DNA from 4 places in the Chromobacterium sp. W521 genome. Region 4 is predicted to be linked to each of the others. Evidence: predicted binding sites of a transcription regulator. Region 4 holds the regulator's gene; each other region holds the start of a gene.

Region 1 (5,575 bases), 300 kb from region 4:
CCCATGCCCAACTTGCCGCGAATACAGCCTATGTAGCGGTTCACGTCCGGTCCGCCGCCATGGCGCTGAGCGTGCCAGATCATTTCGCCGAGACAATCCATCATCGCGTGCTGAGCCAGATGTTCGCTGCCGTGGCGCAGCGCCAGCTGGGCGTACAAGGAGCGGATGCCGAAGGGCTGGTCGATGGAGCGCTGTTCCTCAATAGCCACATGCAGGCCCAGGTGCAGGAAGGGATTGCTCTGGCCCATTTCCGGAGTCCACTCCTGTTCCATATACTGTTCCGGCCGATCCAGAATGGCGTGATACTCCGGGTGGTCTATAAGAATGGGGAGCACCATTTTTTCCAGATCGGACAAGTCCGTCCCGGACTTGGATTTCTGCCAGGTGTCGAAGAAAAAGCGCCGGGCGTCCTGCCGGCTGGGATTGAACAACATCGGATAGTGCCTGAGTGGATTCTCGGGAGCGCTCATTATACGAGACGGAGGTGGCCATGACCACGCTTTACGACTTCACCGCCGCGCGCATAGACGGCAGCGAACAGCCGCTGTCGGCGTACACCGGCCAAGTGACGTTGGTGGTGAATACCGCCAGCGAGTGCGGCTACACCCGGCAGTACGCCGGCTTGCAGGATTTGCAGCAAGGCTTGGGCGGTCGCGGGCTGGTTGTGCTGGGATTCCCCTGCAATCAGTTCGGCGGCCAGGAGCCGGGCGACGAGGCCGAGATCGAGCGTTTTTGCCGGACGCGCTTCGAGGTGGATTTCCCCATGTTCGCGAAGGTGGAGGTTAACGGGCCGCGGGCTCATCCGCTGTGGCGCTGGCTGACTCAAGCAGACTCCACCCATCCACACCCGGTGAAGTGGAACTTCACCAAATTCCTGATCGATGCGAAGGGAAGGGTGGTCAAGCGTTACGAGCCGGCGGTGGAGCCGCACGAGTTGCTGGAGGATATCGAGGCCTTGTTGCCGCGAGCCGGCTGAGAGCCTGTTCAAAGACTACCGCGCTGCGTGATGCGCAGCCCGGCGGGTACGTGCTCAGAACGTGTTCACGATCTCTCTCTGGCCGGAGAGCTTTTGAACAGGCGCTGACGCCCGCCGCTTGCGACGGGCGTGGGAGGGGATCAGAGGCGGCGGAAAATGACGTCCCACACGCCGTGGCCCAGTTTGATGCCGCGGGCCTCGAACTTGGTCAGCGGGCGGTAGTCCGGGCGTGGCGCGTAGCCATCGGCGGTATTGACCAGCTGCGGCTGGCTGCTGAACACGTCCATGATTTGCAAGGCGTAGTCTTCCCAATCTGTGGCGGCGTGCAGGTAGCCGCCCGGCTTGAGCTTGGTGATCAGCTTCTCCACCAGCGGCGCCTGGATCAAGCGCCGTTTGTTGTGGCGTTTCTTGTGCCAGGGGTCGGGGAAGAAAATATGCACTCCATCCAGGCTGCCGTCGGCCAGCATGTGATCCAGCACCTCCACCGCGTCGTGTCGGATGATGCGCAGATTGCTCAATTCTTTTTCCGCGATCAGCTTGCACAGATTGCCGACGCCGGGAGAGTGCACTTCCACGCCCAGGTAGTCTTGATCCGGATTGGCGGCGGCGATTTCGGCGGTGGCGCCGCCCATGCCAAAGCCGATCTCCAGAATTTTGGGCGCGGCGCGGCCGAAGGCCTGCTCCAGATCGATGCGCTCGGGGCGGTATTCTATGCCCCAGCGCGGCATGCCTTCGTCCATCGCGCGTTGCTGGCCGGGGGACAGATGGCCTTGGCGCAGGACGAAGCTGCGGATGGCGCGTTGAAATGCCGGATTTTCCATAGAGAAGCCTGCTGAAAACTCAAAAAAACCGCGATGTTACCGAATCTTGGCCGCCGAGGCGAGCGCGACGGCGATGCGTTCCGGCGCTTGGGCCAGCGCCGCCAGGTAGACGGCAGTGTCGGGCCAGCGGAATACCGGCAGCAATTCCCGGCGCAAACGCCTGTTGTCCAACTGCCTGGACTCCATCATATACGACCATAGACCAGCGGAGACCTGGGCGCGGACTTCCTCGCGCGGCAGCAAGGGCGGCAAGACCAGGTCAAGCGTGGCGGCGAGCCGGCGGTACCATTCGCTGATTGGAAGCGGCTGATCGTCGCTGGCGTTGTATACGCGAGGGCCGCCGCGGCATTGCCGCAATGCCGCCACGCAGGCGGCGGCAAGGTCGTCGGCGTGGATGTGATTGCTCCAGCTGTCCTCTTCCGGGCGGATCAGCGGCGTTTGCGAGGCGAAACGGCTCAGCGGAAGGCGGTTGTCGGCGTAGATGCCCGGCGCGCGCAACACGGTCAGTTGGCTGCCGTGGGCTGCGGCAAAGCTTCGCAATTGGGTTTCGGCGTCCAAGCGTCGGAAGGCGCGATCGTTGTGCGGGCGAGGACGGGCGCCTTCATCCAGCAAAGCGCCATCGGCATTGCCGTACACGCCGCTGGTGCTGATATAGACTAGGCGCTGTGGTATCCTGCAACCTTTTGCCAACGCAGACAACAACTTGCGCATGCGCAAGTCCTTGCGGCCGGTTTCCTGGGGGGGAGCGGTCAGCAGCAGATCGTCGGCCAGGCCGGCCAATCGGCGCAAAGTGACGGGGTTGTCCAGATCGCCCCGGATGGGCGTGACGCCCTGTCGGCGCAGCGCTTCGGCGCTCGCGCTTGAGCGGCATAGCGCCAGCACTCGCCAGCGGCGGGTCAGTTCCGGCAAAGCGCGGCGCGCGACATCGCCGGCGCCGATGATCATCAGGGTTCGCATGATGCGCATTTTAGCCAGATATTGAGTAGAGGAAACAGATGACAGCGCAGGTGAAAGTGCTCCCCAGCGGGCATACATTTGGCGTCGAGCCGCATGAAACCGTATTGGAAGCGGCTTTGCGTCAGGGAGTGGGCCTGCCCTACGGCTGCCGCGACGGGGCATGCGGCGCCTGCAAAGGCAAGGTAGTGGATGGAGAAGTGAGCCAGGATGGTTTCCAGGAAAAAGCCCTGACCGAGGCTGAACGCGCCCAGGGGCTGGCTCTGTTCTGTTGCGCCCGCCCTCAGGGCGACATCACCATCGAGGCTCGCGAAGTGGCTGGGGCGGGCGATATCCAGATCAAGACCTTGCCGTGCCGTGTAGAGAAAATCGAGAAAATCCACGACGTGGCGGTGCTCAAGCTCAAGTTGCCGGTATCGGAGCGCCTGCAGTTCAAGGCTGGTCAATACATCGACATCCTGATGAAGGATGGAAAGAAGCGCAGCTTCTCCATCGCCAACGCGCCGCATGACGACGCTTTTCTAGAGTTGCACATCCGTCATCAACCTGGCGGTTCGTTCTCCGACTACGTGTTCAGTCAGATGAAGGAACGCGAAATCATGCGCTTCAAGGGCCCGCTGGGCTCCTTCTTCCTGCGCGAGGATTCCGACAAGCCCATCCTCTTCGTGGCCAGCGGCACCGGCTTCGCGCCGGTCAAGGGCATTATCGAGCATGCGATCCACAGCGGAATCCAGCGCGAGATGGTGTTCTATTGGGGCGCGCGGACCAAGGCCGACCTCTATATGGCGGAACTGGCCGGGGCCTGGCAGGCGCAGAACCCCAACATCACCTTCATACCGGTGTTGTCCGACGCGCTGCCGACAGACGAGTGGGCGGGCCGTACCGGCTTTGTTCATCAGGCGGTGCTGGAGGATTTCGAAAATTTGTCCGGCTATCAGGTTTACGCTTGCGGCGCGCCGCTGATGGTGGAGGCCGCGCACGGCAGCTTCACGCGCGAACGCGGCTTGCCGGAGGATGAATTCTTTTCCGACGCGTTTTTCCTGTCCAAGGATATGGGCGGCAGCAAGTGAGCGCATCGGTTCGACGTGGATGACGAGCGCCAATTTTTGAGATGGAACGGATCCGGACTGTATCGCTTTTCGAGCAACTGTAATGATATAAGTTGCTGATTTTTAGGAAATGAGCCCCTGGCTAGAGCCAGGGGCTTTTTATTTGTCTTGCATCAAATTTGTGAGGCATGCCATTTGATTTGGGTCAATGGGCGGGCGCCCCAACTGGCTAAGATGAGGGTCAAGAAACCTATATGGGGCGTGGCCCCGGAAAAGGAGTGGCGATGGAACTTCTGACTCTGCTTCTCTCCGACGATGTCGGCATTTTAAGCTTGGTGACCATTGTGGTGACTACCCTGGTGGTGCTAGGCGCTCTGGTGGCGATTTTCAAGAACGTGAAAAAGCCGGAGTGAGCGTCCGAGCAAACAGCATGTGTTTATCCTCTTGATGTGTGTGTTGGTGGATGCGGTGGTGGGCCGCATCCACTTTTTTTTGCGTTTTACGCCTTGTTCTTGATCCAGCGTTCTTTTATCGCTTATCACGTCGATAGGCGCTTGTCTTGATTTCTGCTTGCCGGAATATCCCCTTTCTGAATTTTCTCCCGCAATATTTCACGCAGCAATAATTAATAATTATTTAAAAGAAAAGTAAGCGAATATTTTGTGCGCTGCACATTTTATTATTTTGTCATTCTTATGGGTGGGTTCTATAAAGCTTTTGTTCTATTGCCATAGTGGGTGAGATAGGGCAGGGGAAGCTATTTGATGCAGGTCAAACGGATGTTCGACTGTTCTGGCGATCACTAAATCCGAGGTATACCATTGTCTCAGATGATAAGAATTTAATTATATAACAACAGATTTGCAGGTTAATGTACTCTCACGGAGAACGAAAATGTCTACGGAAACTGAAACCCAAGGCGGCGGCGCTCCCAAGCTCAAGCTTGGCGCGCTGACCGCTCTGGTGGTGGGCTCCATGATCGGTGGCGGCATCTTCTCGCTGCCTCAGAACATGGCGGCGGGTGCCGGAGCCGGCGCTATCTTGATCGGTTGGGTGATTACCTTCTTCGGGATGTTGACTCTGGCATTTGCCTTCCAGATGCTGGCCAACCGCAAGCCGGAAGTTGAAGGCGGCGTTTATGGCTACGCCAAGGCGGGTTTCGGCAACTACATGGGCTTCAACTCGGCCTGGGGTTACTGGATTTCGGCCTGGATCGGCAACGTATCCTATTTTGTGGTGATGTTCTCGGCGCTGGCCTTCTGGTTCCCTGTGTTCGGCGAGGGCAATACCACCACCGCCATCGTCTGCGCATCCATCCTGTTGTGGGCCTTGCACTTCCTAGTGCTGCGCGGCGTGCACGGCGCGGCCTTCATCAACACCATCACCACCGTAGCCAAACTGGTCCCGCTGGCGTTGTTCATCCTGCTGGTTATCTTCGCCTTCAAAGTGGATACCTTTAACCTGGATTTCTGGGGCTCGACCAAACTCGGCTCGGTTGTCGACCAAGTGAAGAGCACCATGTTGGTGACGGTATGGGTGTTCATCGGCATCGAAGGCGCATCGATGTTCTCCAGCCGTGCGGAAAACATGAAAGAAGTGGGCAAGGCCACTGTGATTGGTTTCCTGCTGACCATCGCCTTGCTGGTTGCGGTGTCTGTGCTGTCGCTGGGCGTCATGACCCAGGCTGAACTGGCCGCGCTGAAAAACCCGTCCACCGCCTATGTGCTGGAAAAAGCCATCGGTCCCTGGGGCGCCAACTTGATGAACGCCGGTCT
Region 2 (5,575 bases), on a different contig from region 4:
AAATGGGCTTCAACCAGCTTCAGGCTGAACATGGATTCGCGGCCGAACAGGCGGGGAATCAGGTAGTACATGGAACCGATGGTGATGAAGCCCACCCAGCCCAGCGCGCCGGAGTGCACGTGGCCGATGGTCCAGTCGGTGTAGTGAGACAAGGCGTTGACGGTCTTGATCGACATCATCGGGCCTTCGAAGGTGGACATGCCGTAGAAGGACAGCGATACCACCAGGAATTTCAGCACCGGGTCGGTGCGCAGCTTATGCCAAGCGCCCGACAGGGTCATGATGCCGTTGATCATGCCGCCCCAGCTCGGAGCCAGCAGCACCAGGGAGAACACCATGCCTACGGATTGGGTCCAGTCCGGCAGGCTGGTGTAGTGCAGGTGGTGAGGGCCGGCCCACATATAGGTGAAGATCAGCGCCCAGAAGTGCACTACGGACAGGCGGTAGGAGTAAACCGGACGGCCAGCCTGTTTCGGGATGAAGTAGTACATCATGCCCAGGAAGGCGGCGGTCAGGAAGAAGCCCACGGCGTTATGGCCGTACCACCATTGCACCATGGCGTCCACGGCGCCGGAGTAGGCGGAGTAGGATTTCCACAGCGACACCGGCACGAAGGCGGAGTTGACGATGTGCAGCAGGGCCACGGCCAGGATGAAGGCGCCGTAGAACCAGTTGGCCACGTAGATGTGCTTGACCTTGCGGATGGCGATGGTGCCGAAGAAAACAATGGCGTAAACAACCCAGATCACCGCGATCAGGAGCTTGATCGGCCATTCCAGCTCGGCGTACTCCTTGCTGGTGGTCAGGCCCAGCGGCAAGGTGATGGCGGCCAGCACGATCACCAGCTGCCAGCCCCAGAAGGTGAAGGCGGCGAGCTTGTCGGAGATCAGCCGGACGTTACAGGTACGCTGCACTACGTAGTAGGAAGTGGCGAACAAACCGCAGCCGCCGAAGGCGAAGATGACCGCATTGGTGTGCAGCGGGCGCAGGCGGCCGAAGTGGAACCAGGGGCCGAAGTTCAAATCGGGCCAGACCAGTTGGGCCGCAATGATGACGCCCACCAACATGCCGACAATGCCCCACACGACGGTCATGATGGCAAATTGGCGCACCACCTTATAGTTATAAGTGGATTGCGTTTCCATTTAGGGTTTTCTCCAAGGTTGCTAACTCAGAACGTGACATATCTAATCGACGGCTTGAAGTCCGGGCGACTGTCCCAATCTGTACTGATGTGACTGTATCCAGACGAAGCCGTAGGGAAAACGACTTTTATTAAAATCAAGCGCTTGACCCAGATCGCAGCGGTACTGATGTCTGTATTAGCAGTTCATCCCGTATTGCGACAGCGCAATTTCCCCATTTAGTTAACCCGGCATTCTAAATCAATTACCCATATCGGGCCAGTTTGGACGGCCGGGGATGTCGCTTTCCCATTTGTCTTTATTTATGTCTCAAGCGAGCGTGACAGTTCTTGCAAATACTGTTGCTACTGGCGAGATTGTATTGTCTGGCGGCCCAGCCTTCTTGACCTGGATCAAGATGTCATAAAACGCAGCGTTTACCCGCGGCAAGTGCTAAAATCAGAAGGTTTTGCAACGATTGCAGGCAGATCATGACCGTTTCCGTCCGCTACACCCTATGTCCCCGCGCCCCTGAGGCGCATCTTTTCGAGGTCGTCCTGACCGTTTCCAAACCCGCAAAGAACGGCCAGATTTTCTCCTTGCCGGCTTGGATTCCCGGTAGTTACATGATCCGGGAGTTCTCCAGGCATATTGTGGAAATTCGCGCGGAATCCGCGGGAAAAGCGGTGCAGCTGGTCCAGTTGACAAAAAACAGCTGGCAAGCCGCGTCGGTCAAGGGCGTGCTGGTTCTGCGCTATAAAGTTTATGCGTTTGATCTGTCCGTGCGCGGAGCGTATCTGGACGCGGAGCGCGGCTTCTATAACGGCAGCAGCGTTTTCCTGGCGGTGGACGGCTATGAAAACGAGGCCTGCGCGGTGGAGATCCTGCCGCCGGAAGGCAAGGCCTACGCCGATTGGAAAGTGGCGACCAGTCTGCCGGCGCGCGGCGCGGACAAGAAAACCGGCTTCGGCGGCTATCAGGCGGCTTCCTACGACGAGTTGATCGACCATCCTGTGGAGTTGGGCGCCTTCGAGCGAGTCAGCTTCAAAGCCTGCGGCGTACCGCACGAATTCGTTGTCTCCGGTCGTTTCCGCGCCGACCTCAAGCGCTTGGCGCGCGACACCAAGAAAATTTGCGAATACCAGATCAAATTGTTTGGCGAGCCGGCTCCGTTCGAACGCTATGTGTTCATGCTTTTCGTCGGCAAAGACATCTACGGCGGTCTGGAGCATCGCGCTTCCACCGCGCTGGTGGCCAATCGCGACGATTTGCCGCAACAGGGCGTTGAGGAGATCGGCGACGGCTATCTGAAACTGTTGGGTCTGATCAGCCACGAATACTTCCATAGTTGGAACGTCAAGCGGATGAAGCCGGCGGCGTTCACGCCCTATGATCTGAACCAGGAGGGCTACACCCGTTTGTTGTGGGCCTTTGAGGGCATCACTTCCTATTACGACGACCTGAGCCTGGTGCGCTGCGGTCTGATCGATGAAAAGCGCTATCTGGGCCTGCTGGCGGAGACCATCAGCGGCGTGGAGCGCGGCGCCGGCCGCCTGAAGCAGACCTTGGAGCAATCCAGTTTCGAAGCCTGGACCAAGTATTACCGGCAAGACGAAAACAGCCCCAACAGCATCGTCAGCTATTACACCAAGGGCGCGCTGGCCGCGTTGGCGCTGGACTTGACCATACGCCGCGACAGCCAGGGCCGTCAGTCGCTGGACGATGTGATGCGGGCGCTGTGGCGCAAGTGGCTGGACGACGGCAAGGGTTTGGCCGAGGACGAGTGGGAAAAACAGGCGCAGGCCGTTACCGGCCTGGATCTCAAAGCCTTCTTCGATCAAGCATTGCGCGGCGTCGAGCCCTTGCCGCTGGCCCAGCTGCTGGCTACCCAGGGCGTGGAACTGCGCTTTGAGCCGGCCGCCAACGCCGGCGATCGCGGCGGCCTGGTGTTGAACGGCAAGCCGGCTCCGGCCAGCCTGGGCGTCAAGGCGGTGGCCGAGGCCCAGGGCGTGCGCGTGATCAACGTCTACGACGGCGGGGTGGCGCAGCGCGCCGGCCTGTCCGGGGGCGACGTGATCGTGGCGATAGACAAGCTCAAAGCGGTGGATCTGGACAAGGCGCTGGCGCGTTATCAGCCGGGCGATAAGCTTAAACTGCATTGGTTCCGCCGCGACGAACTGATCAGCGCGCAAGTGGAGCTGCAAGCCGCGCCTGCCGACGCCTGTCGGTTGCTGTTGCAGGACGACGGCGCCCGGTGGCTGCGCCGCTAACATTCATCGGGACGGCGCCGTTCCCAGGCGCCGTTCCCCTCCAGCCAAGACCGGCGCAGCCGGCATCGAAGGAGACGTAGACATGGCTCAACAGCCGCAAGTCAAGTACCGCAACGACTACGCAGCCCCCGCTTTTCTGATTGACCGGGTCGATCTGAGCTTCGACATCGAAGACGACGCCACCCGCGTGCACGCGCGCTTGGTGGTAACCCGTAATGACAAGGCCGCGCGCCAGGACGATCTGGTGCTGGACGGCAGTGCCGCGCTGGTGGCGGTAACGCTGGACGGAGAGCGTCTGGACGAAAGCGGCTACGCGCTGGCCGACGAACAACTGACCGTGCGCGGCGTGCCCGACAGCTTCATCCTGGAAGTGGAGACCGAGATTGATCCGGCGGCCAACACCAGCCTGATGGGTTTGTACGCGTCCAACGGCAATCTGTTTACCCAGTGCGAACCGGAGGGCTTCCGCAAGATCACGTATTATCTGGATCGTCCCGACGTGATGGCCAAGTTCACCACCACCATCATGGCCGACAAGCACAAATTCCCGGTGCTGCTCTCCAACGGCAACAAGGTGGGCGAGGGCATGGTGGACAAAAAGCGCCACTGGGTGAAGTGGGTGGATCCGTATAAGAAGCCGTCTTATCTGTTCGCCTTGGTAGCCGGAAAACTGACGGCGCTGAAGGACAAATTCGTCACCATGCGCGGCCGCGAAGTGGCGCTGGAGATCTGGACCGAACCCGCCGATCAGGACAAGACCCAGCATGCGATGGAGTCCCTGAAGCACTCGATGAAGTGGGACGAGCAGCGCTTTGGCCTGGAATACGACCTGGACATCTATATGATCGTCGCCGTCGGCGACTTCAATATGGGGGCGATGGAGAACAAGGGCCTCAACGTCTTCAACACCAAGTACGTGCTGGCGCGCAAGGACACCGCCACCGACGCCGACTTCCAAGGCGTGGAGCGAGTGATCGGCCACGAATACTTCCACAACTGGACCGGCAACCGCGTGACCTGCCGAGACTGGTTCCAGCTATCGCTGAAAGAAGGGCTGACCGTGTTCCGCGACCAGGAATTCGGCGCCGACATGAGCAGCCGCGCGGTCAAGCGCATCGAGGACGTCAAGGGCCTGCGGGCTCACCAGTTCCCCGAGGACGCGGGCCCCACATCCCACCCCATCCGCCCGGACAGCTATATCGAGATGAACAATTTCTACACCATGACGGTGTATGAAAAAGGCGCGGAAGTGGTGCGCATGTATCACACTCTGCTGGGCGAAGCGGGTTTCCGCAAGGGCATGGACTTGTATTTCAAGCGCCATGACGGCCAGGCGGTGACCTGCGACGACTTCCGGGCGGCAATGGCCGACGCCAACGACGTGGACCTGGGCCAGTTCGGCTTGTGGTACAGCCAGGCCGGCACCCCGGTGCTCAGCGTCAGCGGCCGCTACGACAGCGTGGCGCGTAGCTACACGTTGAATGTGCGTCAATCCTGCCCGCCCACGCCGGGGCAAGAACTGAAGCAGCCGTTCCACATCCCGCTGGCTTTGGGCCTGGTGGGCGCCGACGGCGCCGACCTGCCGCTGCAGCTGGAGGGCGAAGCCGAAGCGCAGGGCGGCACCCGCGTGCTGGACGTCAAGGCGGCGGAGCAGAGCTTCACCTTCGTCGGCGTGCCGGCCGAGCCGGTGCCTTCGCTGCTGCGCGGTTTCTCCGCGCCGGTGAAGCTGGATTTCGATTGGCGCGACGACCAACTGGCTTTCCTGATGGCCAACGACAGCGACAGCTTCAGCCGTTGGGAAGCCGGTCAAACCTTGGCCGAGCGTCTGTTCAAGCAGCTGTTGGCGACGCTGGCCGCCGGCGGCGAACTGAAGCTGCCGGAGACCTTTGTCGCCGCTTTCCGCGCGGTGCTTAAGGATCATGTCGCCGATCCGGCGTTCAAGGCTCTGATGCTGGCTCTGCCTTCCGAGGCGGAAATTCTGGAGATGGTGGAGGAGGCCGATCCGGCAAGCATCCATCAGGTACGCGATTTCGTGCTGGACGAGTTGGCGCAGGCGCTGCGCGGCGAGTGGCGCGAGGCGTACGAGCTGAGCCAGACCCGCGATTACAAGCCGCAAGACGCGGGCAAGCGCGATCTGAAAAACCGCGCGTTGGCCATGTTGAACCGCCTGGACGACGCCTG
Region 3 (5,575 bases), on a different contig from region 4:
ATCAGCGACAGAATGGCGCGCGGCGGAGCGGATACGCCCAACTGGTTGACCATGAAGGACTGCACGGTGTTGGTGATGGCCACGCTGTACACCAACAAGATGGGGTAGATGGCGAAGAAGTACAGCAGGGTAATCAGCTTGCCGGCGCCCACGCCGAAGTGCTCTTCCACTACTTCAGTGATGTCCGCGCCCGGCTTGGAGCTGGACAGCACGAAACGGGTGAGGCCGCGGTGAGCGAAAAAGGTCAGCGGCAGGGCCAGCAGTGCCATGACGATCAACGGCCACAGGCCGCCGATGCCGGCGTTGATGGGCAGGAACAGGGTGCCGGCGCCAATGGCGGTGCCGTACAGGCCCAACATCCAGACGGTATCTTGCTTGGTCCAGGAGGACGAAGCGCCTGATTTGGGCAGGGGGGTGGAAACGGCTTGAGACATGATATTGGCCTTCATAAAAGACAAATGGGGTAATCGTTTTGGCGCGTCGCTCGGCGGCGCGTCGTTTTCATCTCTTGCTAGACTTTTGGTCAGTAGCTGGAACCGCTGATTAGTGATTGCCGGCTTTCATTGATGTGCATGGTATAGGCAGTTGTACTGCGGTGGTTACACATTTCAGAACATCAGTTGATTCTAATCAACTTTATTTTGAAGCAAAACGAACATCCGAACAAATACTATTTAGAACCCATGACTTACAAATAACATGATGATTTCGTTTTATTAGCATTAAATTGCGAAAAATTGTGTTTGATGCATGATTATTTCAAGAAAAATGGCTCGATTCAAAAGTGTGCCAATTTTCGATTTGTCTTGCTTTCGTGTTGCTTTGCTTTTCATGTCTGAATGGATTCGAGCGTAGAGGTGTCGAAAAATCGATGCCATAGCGGGTTGTTCGGGCTAGTTTCATCATTTTCGAACACTTCAATGGCATATTCGCTCTTGTGTACAGGTGGCCTTGCCGTTGTCTGTTCAGGCGGGTTTTTGGCTTGTGAGTTTGTATTTAAGCTGTTGACTATAAATGGATATTTTGTGATTTTTCTTGGGGAGGGAAGCTTGGGGAAGGGGGCTTGCAAGCAGCGGAACGGCCTGCGCTTCGTTAGGGAAACCACTATATCAGCATAGCGGGCGGCGCTCCGGGAAGTATGAAAATATGAAATTTAAGGCATAAAATATGTTCGAAAACGAACAAAAATATTTTAAAACGAACAATATTTGGTTGTTTTCTAACATGTTCATGGCTTTCAAACGTTTGTTTTTTGTGCAAAGTTATGATTTTTAAGGGTTTTGTATGTGTTGCTTATCGCGCAAACTTGGCGGGAGATGGCGTCTTACTGGAAACAAAGGTGGCGCAGCTGGATCTTGAGTAGTCAAAAAGCATGTAGTGGATGAGCAGTGAGAAAGTTGTGAATCCGAGCGCGCGACGGAAAGACCTAGGTTTGATGGTTATCAAACAAGAATGAAGCATTCCGAACATAAAATTTTCGTGAACCAACAATCCGTGCACCCGTTCGCGTGGGAACCAACCACCCAGGCAGCCAACAAACGCATTGCAGCAACTGGGCTTGAGCCGGCCTCTCCGCCGGGCATCCTTAGAGACGGCATAGTCAGTTGATAGGCTTCCTAATAAGGTTGACCCGCACGCAGGCGGCTCTGCCCAAGCTCGCGAAATGAAAAATATGAACCACGCCTCCACACTCGCCTATGTCGCGGCCGAAGCCGCCTCCAAACAGACCGTGCTGCGACAGCACCCTGGGCGCTACCTGTTAAGCGCCGGCATGGCCGGCGCGCTGATCGCCGTAGTGCTCAGCGTCAGCCTCAAGCTGGGCCAGGTCTTCTTCGCCGTCGGCTCCCCCGGCTACTACATCGCCGTGGCCGGCTTCTTTGGTGTGGCTCTGGTTAGCATCATCGTCTGCAAACTGGAGCTGTTCACCAGCAACGTCATGTACTTCAGCGTGGGCGTGCTCAGCGGCGATTGCCACGTGTGCAACCTGCTGCGCAGCTGGGCCATGGTCTACCTGGGCAATCTGCTGGGCGTGTTGCTGTTCACCGCGGTGTTCGCCGGAGCGGGCGGCATGGGCAACCTGCCGGCCGACCACCTGCTGTTCAACGTGGCCGCGCACAAAGTGCACGCCGGCGGTTGGGAAATTTTCTGGAAGGGCGCGCTGTGCAACTGGGTGATCTGTCTGGCGGTGTGGGTGCCGCTGCGCATGGCCGGGGACGCCGCCAAGATGCTGATGATCCTGCTGCTGGTCTTCGTGTTCTTCTTCTCCGGCTTTGAGCACAGCATCGCCAATATGGCCTTCTTCTCGCTGGCTCTGCTGCACGGCATGCAAGGCCTGGACGCCGCCGCCATCCTGCACAATATGATTCCGGCCACCTTGGGCAATATCGCTGGCGGCGCGCTGGGCGTGGGCCTGGTGGTTTACCTGTTGGAGCGCCACACCCTGCCGGTGCGGCGCGAAGCCGCAAAACCGGCCGCGACGGTGCTCGGAAGTCGTGTTTGATGTTCGTTTTCGAATGTAACGCGCCGATTACAATGGCGACGTGTTTTCTGTGGTTTTCATGGTATTGAAAATAAAGAATTTTTTCTGGTTTTTTACGGGTGCTGCGTTTGTGGGGCCGACTGCGTTTTAGTCTGCGGCAGTTGATCTTTATCAAACGATTTTTTTCGAAACCGAATGTACAATATGTTCAGTACTCAACATTTACTGATAGTTACTAGGAGGCACACATGGATGCTCTGAATCGTGACGCGACTCAAGCCAACCCCTGGCGCGATTTCACCGGTGGTGAATGGCAAAGCAAGGTGGATGTCCGCAACTTCATCCAGCTGAACTACAAGCCGTATGAAGGCGACGCCAGCTTCCTGGCGCCCGCTACCGCGCGTACCCAAAAGCTGTGGGACACCCTGAGCGAGTTGCTGAAAGAAGAACGCGCCCGTGGCGTGCTGGATGTATCCGCGGACCGCGGCAGCTCCATCACCGCGCATGACGCCGGCTACATCGACCAAGCCAGCGAAGTCATCGTCGGCCTGCAAACCGATGCTCCGCTCAAGCGCGCCATCATGCCCAATGGCGGCCTGCGCATGGTTGAGAACGGCCTGGAAGCCTTTGGCTTCAAGCTGGACCCGGTCATCAAGGATGTGTGGACCCACTATCGCAAGAGCCACAATCAGGGCGTGTTCGACACCTACACCCCGGACATCATGGCCGCGCGTAAATCCGGCGTGATCACCGGCCTGCCCGACGCCTACGGCCGCGGCCGCATCATTGGCGACTACCGCCGCGTGGCCCTGTACGGCACCGACTTCCTGCGCGCCGAACGCCAAAAAGTATTCCATGATCTGGACGACGCCGTTTTCAACGAAGACGTGCTGCGCCTGCGCGAAGAACTGTCCGAACAATTCCGCGCGCTGGACGAACTGAAGCAGATGGCCGCCAAGTACGGCTTCGACATCAGCCGCCCGGCCGTCAACGCCCGCGAAGCGGTGCAGTGGACTTACTTCGCTTACCTGGCCGCCGTGAAAGAACAAAACGGCGCCGCCATGTCCTTCGGCCGCGTTGCCACTTTCCTGGACGTCTACATCGAGCGCGATCTGGCCTCCGGCGCGCTGACTGAAGAACAAGCCCAGGAAATGATCGACGACCTGGTGATCAAGCTGCGCATCGTGCGCTTCCTGCGCACCCCGGAATACGATCAACTGTTCTCCGGCGACCCGACCTGGGTAACCGAATCCATCGGCGGCATGGGCGAAGACGGCCGCACCCTGGTGAGCAAGAACAGCTTCCGCTTCCTCAACACCCTGTACAACCTGGGCCCGGCGCCGGAACCCAACCTGACCGTGTTGTGGTCCACCCAGCTGCCGCGCGGCTTCAAGGACTTCTGCGCCAAAGTGTCCATCGACACCAGCTCCATCCAGTACGAAAACGACGACCTGATGCGTCCGCACTGGGGCGACGACTACGGCATCGCCTGCTGCGTGTCCGCGATGCGCATCGGCAAGCAAATGCAGTTCTTCGGCGCCCGCGCCAACCTGGCCAAAGCCATGCTCTACGCCATCAACGGCGGCGTGGATGAAAAATCCGGCGTGCAAGTGGCCAAGGGCTTCGAGCCGATCAAGAGCGACGTGCTGACCTACGAAGAACTGATGCCCAAGTTCGACCTGCTGATGGACTGGCTGGCCGCCACTTACGTCAAGGCGCTGAACTGCATCCACTACATGCACGACAAATACGCCTACGAACGCATCGAAATGGCGCTGCACGACCGCGACATCCTGCGCACCATGGCTTGCGGCATCGCCGGCCTGTCCGTGGCCGCCGACTCCCTGTCCGCCATCAAGTACGCCAAAGTGCACATCATCCGCAACGAAGCGGGCCTGGCGGTGGACTACAAGATTGAAGGCGACTACCCGGCTTACGGCAACAACGACGACCGCGCCGACAGCATCGCGGTATGGCTGACCGAAACCTTCATGGAGAAGATCAAGGCCCAGCCGCACTTCTACCGCAACGCCATGCCGACTCAATCCGTGCTCACCATCACCTCCAACGTGGTGTACGGCAAGAAAACCGGCAACACCCCGTGCGGCCGCCGCGCCGGCGAACCGTTCGCCCCGGGCGCCAACCCGATGAACGGCCGCGACGTGAAAGGCTTTGTCGCCGCGGGCGCATCGGTAGCCAAGCTGCCGTATGAAGCCGCGCTGGACGGCATCAGCTGGACCGCCTCCGCCACCCCGGACGCGCTGGGCCATAGCGAAGAAGAACGCGTAGCCAACCTGGCCAACTGCCTGGACGGCTTCTCCGACGCCGGCGGTTTCCACGTCAACGTCAACGTGTTCAAGCGCGAAACCCTGATGGACGCGATGGAACACCCGGAGCTGTACCCGCAACTGACCATCCGCGTGTCCGGCTATGCGGTGAACTTCGTCAAGCTGACGCGCGAGCAACAGCTGGACGTGATCAACCGCACCTTCCACGGCAGCATGTAAGCGCAACGCCGCTGGCCACCGCGACGGCCAGCCGGCACAACGCCAAGCCTCCCTTTGGGGAGGCTTTTTTTATGCGCGGCTGTTTTGCAGCAATGTCGCTATCAAATTGTGTAGTGTTACAAAATGTAATGATTTGTTTGTCATTTATTGGTGGGCCCCAGCAAAGTACGAGCTGACTGGAGGAGGGAGGCCTATGAGCAAGAGAACTATCTTCCTGTGGCACGAAGACAACGCCGAAGAACCCCCGCATTTCTACGTCGCCATCTTCCCCTACCTGGGTCTCAATGGCAGCTCGCCTTTAGGTATAGCGAAGCTTTCTGCTTTCTAGTGACCACCGAGGGTCAGGCCGAAACCGACTATCTGTGGTATCTCAGTCCGTGGCGTGGGTTGTTCAGGTCTTCCCTCCGTGCTTACTCCAGAACAAGTTCCCTCATCTATTGACAAGCCACTTGTTTGTTGAGCTTATATTTATATTTTAAATAAAAAATGAGAATGATTTAATTTTATTAATTGAACTGTCGCATATTTTGACCCGTCTTTGTAATCATAAAGCATAAATGGAAAGTGGGGCTAATTGGGTTTTGCTCTT
Region 4 (5,575 bases):
CTCGCGCCATCCGGCAAGCCAGGGCGCGATCCAGATGTTCGGCGTCTTCATCGACACCATGGTGATCTGTACCGCCACGGCGGCCATCATTCTGTTGTCCGGCGTGCATGATCAGGGTTTGAGCGGGGTGGCGCTGACGCAGAAGGCCATCGAGGCCCAGTTCGGCCCGATCGGGGCGTCCTTCTTGGCGGTGGCGATGTTCCTGTTCGCCTTTTCCACCATCATCGGCAATTACGCTTACGCCGAGGGCAATGTCGAATTCATTCGTAGCAACAAGTGGATCTTGTTGGTGTTCCGACTGATCGTGCTGGCGATGGTGATGTTCGGCGCGGTGGCCAGCTTGCCGCTGGTATGGGACATGGCCGACTTCGCCATGGGCTTGATGGCCTTGATTAATCTGGTGGCCATTGTGTTGTTGTCGCGTTACTTCTTCATCGTGTTGAAGGACTATGAGCGTCAGCTGAAGCAAGGCGAGTCCACCCCTGTGTTCAAGGTGGCGGATTACCCGGAACTGGCGGCCAAGGTGGAAAAAGACATCTGGTAAGCCTTTGCCAGGCTCCAACGATAAACAGCCCGCGTTTAGACGCGGGCTGTTTTGTCATGGGATTGGCTTAAATGGTTTTGGAGTAGCGAGCCTGGGTGCGGCGCTCGCGCAGGTGCTTATCGAAGATCATCGCGATATTGCGGATCAGGAGACGGCCCTTGGGTTCCACCATGATGAAGTCGCCGTCGAAGGACAGCAGCCCCAGTTGCTGATATTCGCGGATCTGCGGCAACTCTTCCGCAAAGTACTCGGCGAAGTTGATGCCGTGAATTTCCTCCAGCGCTTCCACGGACAGCGAGAAACGGCACATCAGACCCTGGATGATGCTGCGGCGCAGGATGTCGTCATTGTCCAGCGTCAGCCCGCGCAGCACCGGCAGATGGCCGCTGTCCAGCGCCGCGTAGTAGCTGTCCAGATCTTTGGCGCTCTGACTGTAGCAGGGGCCGACCTTGCCGATGGAGGACACGCCAAGGCCAATCATGTCGCAGTCCGCATGCGTGGAATAACCCTGGAAATTGCGCTGCAGCCGGCCCTGGCGCAAGGCGGAGGCCAGTTCGTCGTCCGGCTTGGCGAAGTGATCCATGCCGATGAACACATAGCCGGCGTCGGCCAGGCGTTGCACCGAGTCCTGCAGGATGTCCAGCTTGGTTTCCGGCGACGGCAGATCGGCCTCGTTGATGCGGCGTTGCGGCATGAACACGGTGGGCAAATGGGCGTAGTTGTACAGCGCCAGCCGGTCCGGTCCTATGGCGATCACTTTGTCCAGCGTGCGACGCACCGATTCACGGGTCTGCAAGGGCAGGCCGTAGATCAGGTCGACGCTGACGGATTTGAAGCCGGCGTCGCGCGCCGCCTGGATCACCTCTAGAGTTTCCGCTTCGGACTGCACGCGGTTCACCGCCTGCTGCACCGCGGGCTCGAAGTCCTGAATGCCGACGCTGATGCGGTTGAAGCCTAATTCGGCCAGCTTGAAAATTGTAGCCGCACTGACTTTGCGCGGGTCTATTTCTATGGAATACTCCCCCTCCTTCAAGAACTCGAAATGAGTCTTGAGCAAGGTCATCAATCGTTCCAGTTGCGCGTCGGACAGGAAAGTCGGGGTGCCGCCGCCGAAATGCAGCTGTATCACCTGCTCTCGGCGCCCCAGACAGGAGGCGACCATCTGGACTTCCTTTTCCAGGTAGTCCAGATACAAGTCGGCTTTGCCGCTATCCTTGGTGATGATCTTGTTGCAACCGCAGTAGTAGCAGATAGTGTTGCAAAAAGGTATATGAGCGTACAATGATAAAGGTTTCCGGTTGGCGCCGATGCTGCGCTGCCGTAGCCAGTGGATGTAGTCTCTTTCGGCAAAACCCGGCGTAAAGCGATCTGCTGTCGGGTATGACGTATATCTAGGACCTGTCCCGTCGAGGCGTTCAATCAGAGCGCGGTCGAATTCAAAATGGGCAGGAGAAAATGGGTGGGTGGTCTTCATGTCGTATTTGGATGGCAAAACCTCTGGTGGACTGGTAAATTTGCGGAAATCCTGCGAATTTCGCTTTGATAAGGGTCAAGCTTCGTCGCAAGCTTGTACTAAACATGCCATGTCCGATCAGAACCATATCTCTTTGCATAACCTGAAGGTCTCCTGCTCCAACTGCAGCCTGAAGGAACTCTGTCTGCCAGTGGGGCTCAACCGCGAGGAACTGACCCAGCTTGACGCAGTGATCCGTCAAAGCCGCCGTTTGAAGCGCGGCGAGTACCTGTTCCGCAGCGGCGAGGGCTTCCGCTCGCTGTTCGCGGTGCGCACCGGCTTCTTCAAGACCAGCGTGGCCAGTCAGGACGGCCGCGAGCAGGTGACCGGCTTTCACATGTCCGGCGAACTAATGGGCTTGGACGGTATTTCCGCCAATGTTCACGGTTGCGACGCCATCGCGCTGGAGGACAGCGAGGTGTGCGAGTTGCCGTTCAGCCGCATGGAGAGCCTGGGCCGCGAAATTCCCACCTTGCAGCACCACTTCTACCGACTGATGAGCCGCGAGATCGTTCGCGATCAAAATGTAATGTTGCTATTGGGCAACATGAAGGCGGAAGAACGCCTGGCCGCCTTCCTGCTCAATTTGTCCCAGCGTCTGTCCACTCGCGGCTTCGCCGCCAATGATTTCATCCTGCGCATGAGCCGCGAGGAAATCGGCAGCTTCCTGGGTTTGAAACTGGAAACCGTCAGCCGCACGTTGTCCAAGTTCCAGCAGCAAGGCTGGATCACGGTCGATCACAAGCACATCCAGTTGGTGATGGTGGATGAGTTGAAGGCGCTGATTTCCGGCTGCGCTCACGCCAACGGTCATTGATCCCGCCGCTTCTGCGGAGCCTCGAAAGACGCAAGGCGTGTTTATGATCTCGCGATACAAGAGGAGGTCAGGCGAAAACGGCTGAGAAAGCGGATCGTAAACAGGTTCTTAGAGCCAGTTCAAAATCTAGCGAGCAAGAGCGAGACAAGGCGAAAACCGCTGAGAAAGCGGAATGGTCAAGTGGTACATGAGCATTTCGAAGCGGTACTCACCGTGGGGCGTATCACGAAGCGCAGCAGATTATGAACAGCCTCTTAGGCAAGCCATGAGGCTTGCCTTTTTCATTGCGGCGGCGCGCAGTCCGCGATTTGCCGCAACAAGCGCGACAACGGCGCTTCTTGAGGCCATCCCGGCGGAACGGCGAAGCCTCGCGCCACTTCATGCCAGTCGCCGTCCGGGCCGGGTTGCAGTTCGGCAAGCAATTGCGGTGCCTCTGCCTGTTCCAGCCGCGCGCGCAGTTCCGCCGCATCGGCGGTGTGTTCCCGCGAGAGGCGCGCAGGCGCCAGCCAACTGAGCCTGGGCAGCCAGGCCCAGCGGGAGTCCGCGTTCAACGCAGGCCAGTCGCCGCGCAGCGGCCAGTATTGCCCGTATAGCGGCAGGGCGCCGGGCGGCGGTTCCGGCGAGGTGTCTTGAGCGTGGAACAGCCAGCCGCTGAGCCGGGCGCCGACCGCGCAGCCGGCAAAGCCTTCCGGCAGCGTCGCTTGCGCCGCGGGGTGGCGGGATAGACGCAGTTGGGTCTGCAGCTTATGGGCTTTCAGCGCCCAGGCGTCGCGCAGGCTGGGACCGGTCAGCGTATCGGCGCTGCGGCCCAGCTGCAGGTAGAACTTGCTGGCGGCTTCCAGATGCAGCGGTTGGCCGTCCAGGCGCAAAAGGAAGTCGAATTCTCCGACGGTGCGGCCGTCTGGACCGCGCACAGGCAGATTGCTGGCGACTAGTTCGATGTGCGGCGCCAAGCGGAACCAGAACGACAGCAAGCGCTCGGCGTAATGACCCAGGCGGCGGGTGGGCTGGCGCGCCAGCCAGTGCCGCAGCTCGTCGGGATGAGCGTCCAGCGCTTGCAGCAGCGCCGGGCCGTCGGGGCCCAGCAGCCGGTGCGGCGGAATGTCCGCGCCGCTTTTCCAGGGGGAGGGCGCGGTGAGAAGAAAAGCCAGATCGCGCACCGCCGGATGCGCGTAGGGCAGGGTGAATGGCGGCCTATTCGCCATTCGGTCCGGGCGCGTCGCGACGGACTTCGCCGTCGGCAGCGCGCTGCACCTGTTTGAGGAAGCCGCGCAGGATGTCGATCTCCTCGCGCAGCATGCCGGCGCGGTTGAACAGGGTGCGCATCCGGCGCATCATCCGCTCGCTGTTGCGGCGGCGGAAGTAGCCGATCTTGTCCATGGTCTGTTCCAGATGGCCGCAGAAGCCCTCCACCTCGCCCAGCGCCGCCGCGTCGCTGTCGGCGCGCAGATAATCGACGTCCACGCCGGTGTGACTGAACAGCTCGTAGGTCATGACCTGCACCGCCATCGCCAGATTCAGCGAGAAGTAGTCCGGATTGCCGGGGATGGTGACCAGACGGTTGCACTGCTCGACTTCTTCGATCGACAGGCCGAAGGTTTCGTTGCCGAACACCAGGGCCACTTGTTCGCCGTCGCGGGCGCGGGCCACTAGTTCAGGCGTGGTTTGGCGTGGGGTGGACAGCGGGGTGGTCAGCTCGCGGCGGCGGCTGGTCAGCGCGCAGGCGATGGTGACGTCTTGCAGCGCCTCGGCCAGGCTGGGCACCACGGTGGCGTGTTCGAGAAGATCCACCGCCCCGGAGGCCAGCGTATTGGCTTCGTCGCTGGGAAACACTTTGGGTTCAACCAGATAGAGCCGGCTCAGGCCCATGGTCTTCATTGCCCGGGCGGCGGAGCCGATATTGCCGGGGTGGTTGGGGCGAGCCAACACCACGCGAATGTTTTTCAGAAAATCAGGTACTTGGGGTTTATTCATCAGCAGTTTCACATTAAAATAGCCGGCTTATCGAAAAAGCCCGCGCGCCGTTTTGCGCGCAAGGCCAGCGCTTGCCGGATGGGCAGGCATGCCGCCTTGCCCGATTGCGCCGGGTTTTTCTTGTTCCTTAACCCAGATTGTTACTAGCAGACGTCGCGTCATGTGGCGGACGTTTGTCATGGTTGAAAGTGTAGAGGCCGTCAATGCATCCGATGCTCAATGTCGCGGTGAAAGCCGCTCGCCGCGCCGGCAGTGTCATCCAGCGCGCGTCGCTGAATCTCGACGCGGTGCGCGTAGAGCGCAAGAAACACAATGACTTCGTGACCGAAGTGGACCGCGCCGCGGAAGAGTCCATCATCGCTTCCATTCTGGAAGCTTATCCCAAGCACGCGATTCTAGCAGAAGAGTCCGGCGCGAAAGGCATCGGTTCGTCGGAATACGAGTGGATCATCGATCCCATCGACGGCACTACCAACTTCCTGCATGGCCACCCGCAGTACGCGATTTCCATCGCGCTGGCGCACAAGGGCCAGGTGCAGCAAGCCGTGGTCTTCGACCCCAACCGCAACGATCTGTTCACCGCCTCGCGCGGGGTCGGCGCCTTCCTCAATGATCGCCGCATCCGCGTATCCAAGCGCTTCATGATGAATGAGTGCGTGATCGCCACCGGCTTCCCGGTGTCCGACCAAAGCTATATCGACCAATACCTGGGCATGCTCAAGGACGT

Evidence for each region. The regulator FNR, encoded in region 4, switches genes on or off when oxygen is low (the NO sensors DNR and NnrR bind a similar motif). The targets are predictions, from matches to a motif close to TTGATNNNNATCAA.
Region 1: a site for FNR is predicted at 3,996-4,009, ahead of ACUXV1_RS10045 (DUF3149 domain-containing protein). Genes of this name have one in related genera too.
Region 2: a site for FNR is predicted at 1,528-1,541, ahead of ACUXV1_RS07200 (M61 family metallopeptidase). Genes of this name have one in related genera too.
Region 3: a site for FNR is predicted at 2,641-2,654, ahead of pflB (formate C-acetyltransferase). Genes of this name have one in related genera too.

What each region holds. Positions count from the first base shown of each region.
Region 1 is NZ_JBRBAF010000005.1:318,975-324,549, reverse strand. Features, by position in the region: gene ACUXV1_RS10070 (DUF1841 family protein) at 1-434, opposite strand, end outside; gene ACUXV1_RS10065 (glutathione peroxidase) at 491-976, shown strand; gene trmB (tRNA (guanosine(46)-N7)-methyltransferase TrmB) at 1,117-1,797, opposite strand; gene ACUXV1_RS10055 (NAD-dependent epimerase/dehydratase family protein) at 1,834-2,754, opposite strand; gene ACUXV1_RS10050 (CDP-6-deoxy-delta-3,4-glucoseen reductase) at 2,793-3,821, shown strand; gene ACUXV1_RS10045 (DUF3149 domain-containing protein) at 4,085-4,213, shown strand; gene arcD (arginine-ornithine antiporter) at 4,695-5,575, shown strand, end outside.
Region 2 is NZ_JBRBAF010000004.1:142,430-148,004, forward strand. Features, by position in the region: gene ccoN (cytochrome-c oxidase, cbb3-type subunit I) at 1-1,145, opposite strand, end outside; gene ACUXV1_RS07200 (M61 family metallopeptidase) at 1,616-3,394, shown strand; gene pepN (aminopeptidase N) at 3,477-5,575, shown strand, end outside.
Region 3 is NZ_JBRBAF010000015.1:89,283-94,857, reverse strand. Features, by position in the region: gene ACUXV1_RS20470 (HAAAP family serine/threonine permease) at 1-434, opposite strand, end outside; gene ACUXV1_RS20465 (formate/nitrite transporter family protein) at 1,664-2,500, shown strand; gene pflB (formate C-acetyltransferase) at 2,728-4,986, shown strand.
Region 4 is NZ_JBRBAF010000005.1:20,712-26,286, reverse strand. Features, by position in the region: gene ACUXV1_RS08620 (alanine/glycine:cation symporter family protein) at 1-544, shown strand, start outside; gene hemN (oxygen-independent coproporphyrinogen III oxidase) at 612-2,018, opposite strand; gene fnr (fumarate/nitrate reduction transcriptional regulator Fnr) at 2,128-2,874, shown strand; gene ACUXV1_RS08605 (DUF1853 family protein) at 3,156-4,079, opposite strand; gene ACUXV1_RS08600 (RNA methyltransferase) at 4,069-4,848, opposite strand; gene ACUXV1_RS08595 (inositol monophosphatase family protein) at 5,052-5,575, shown strand, end outside.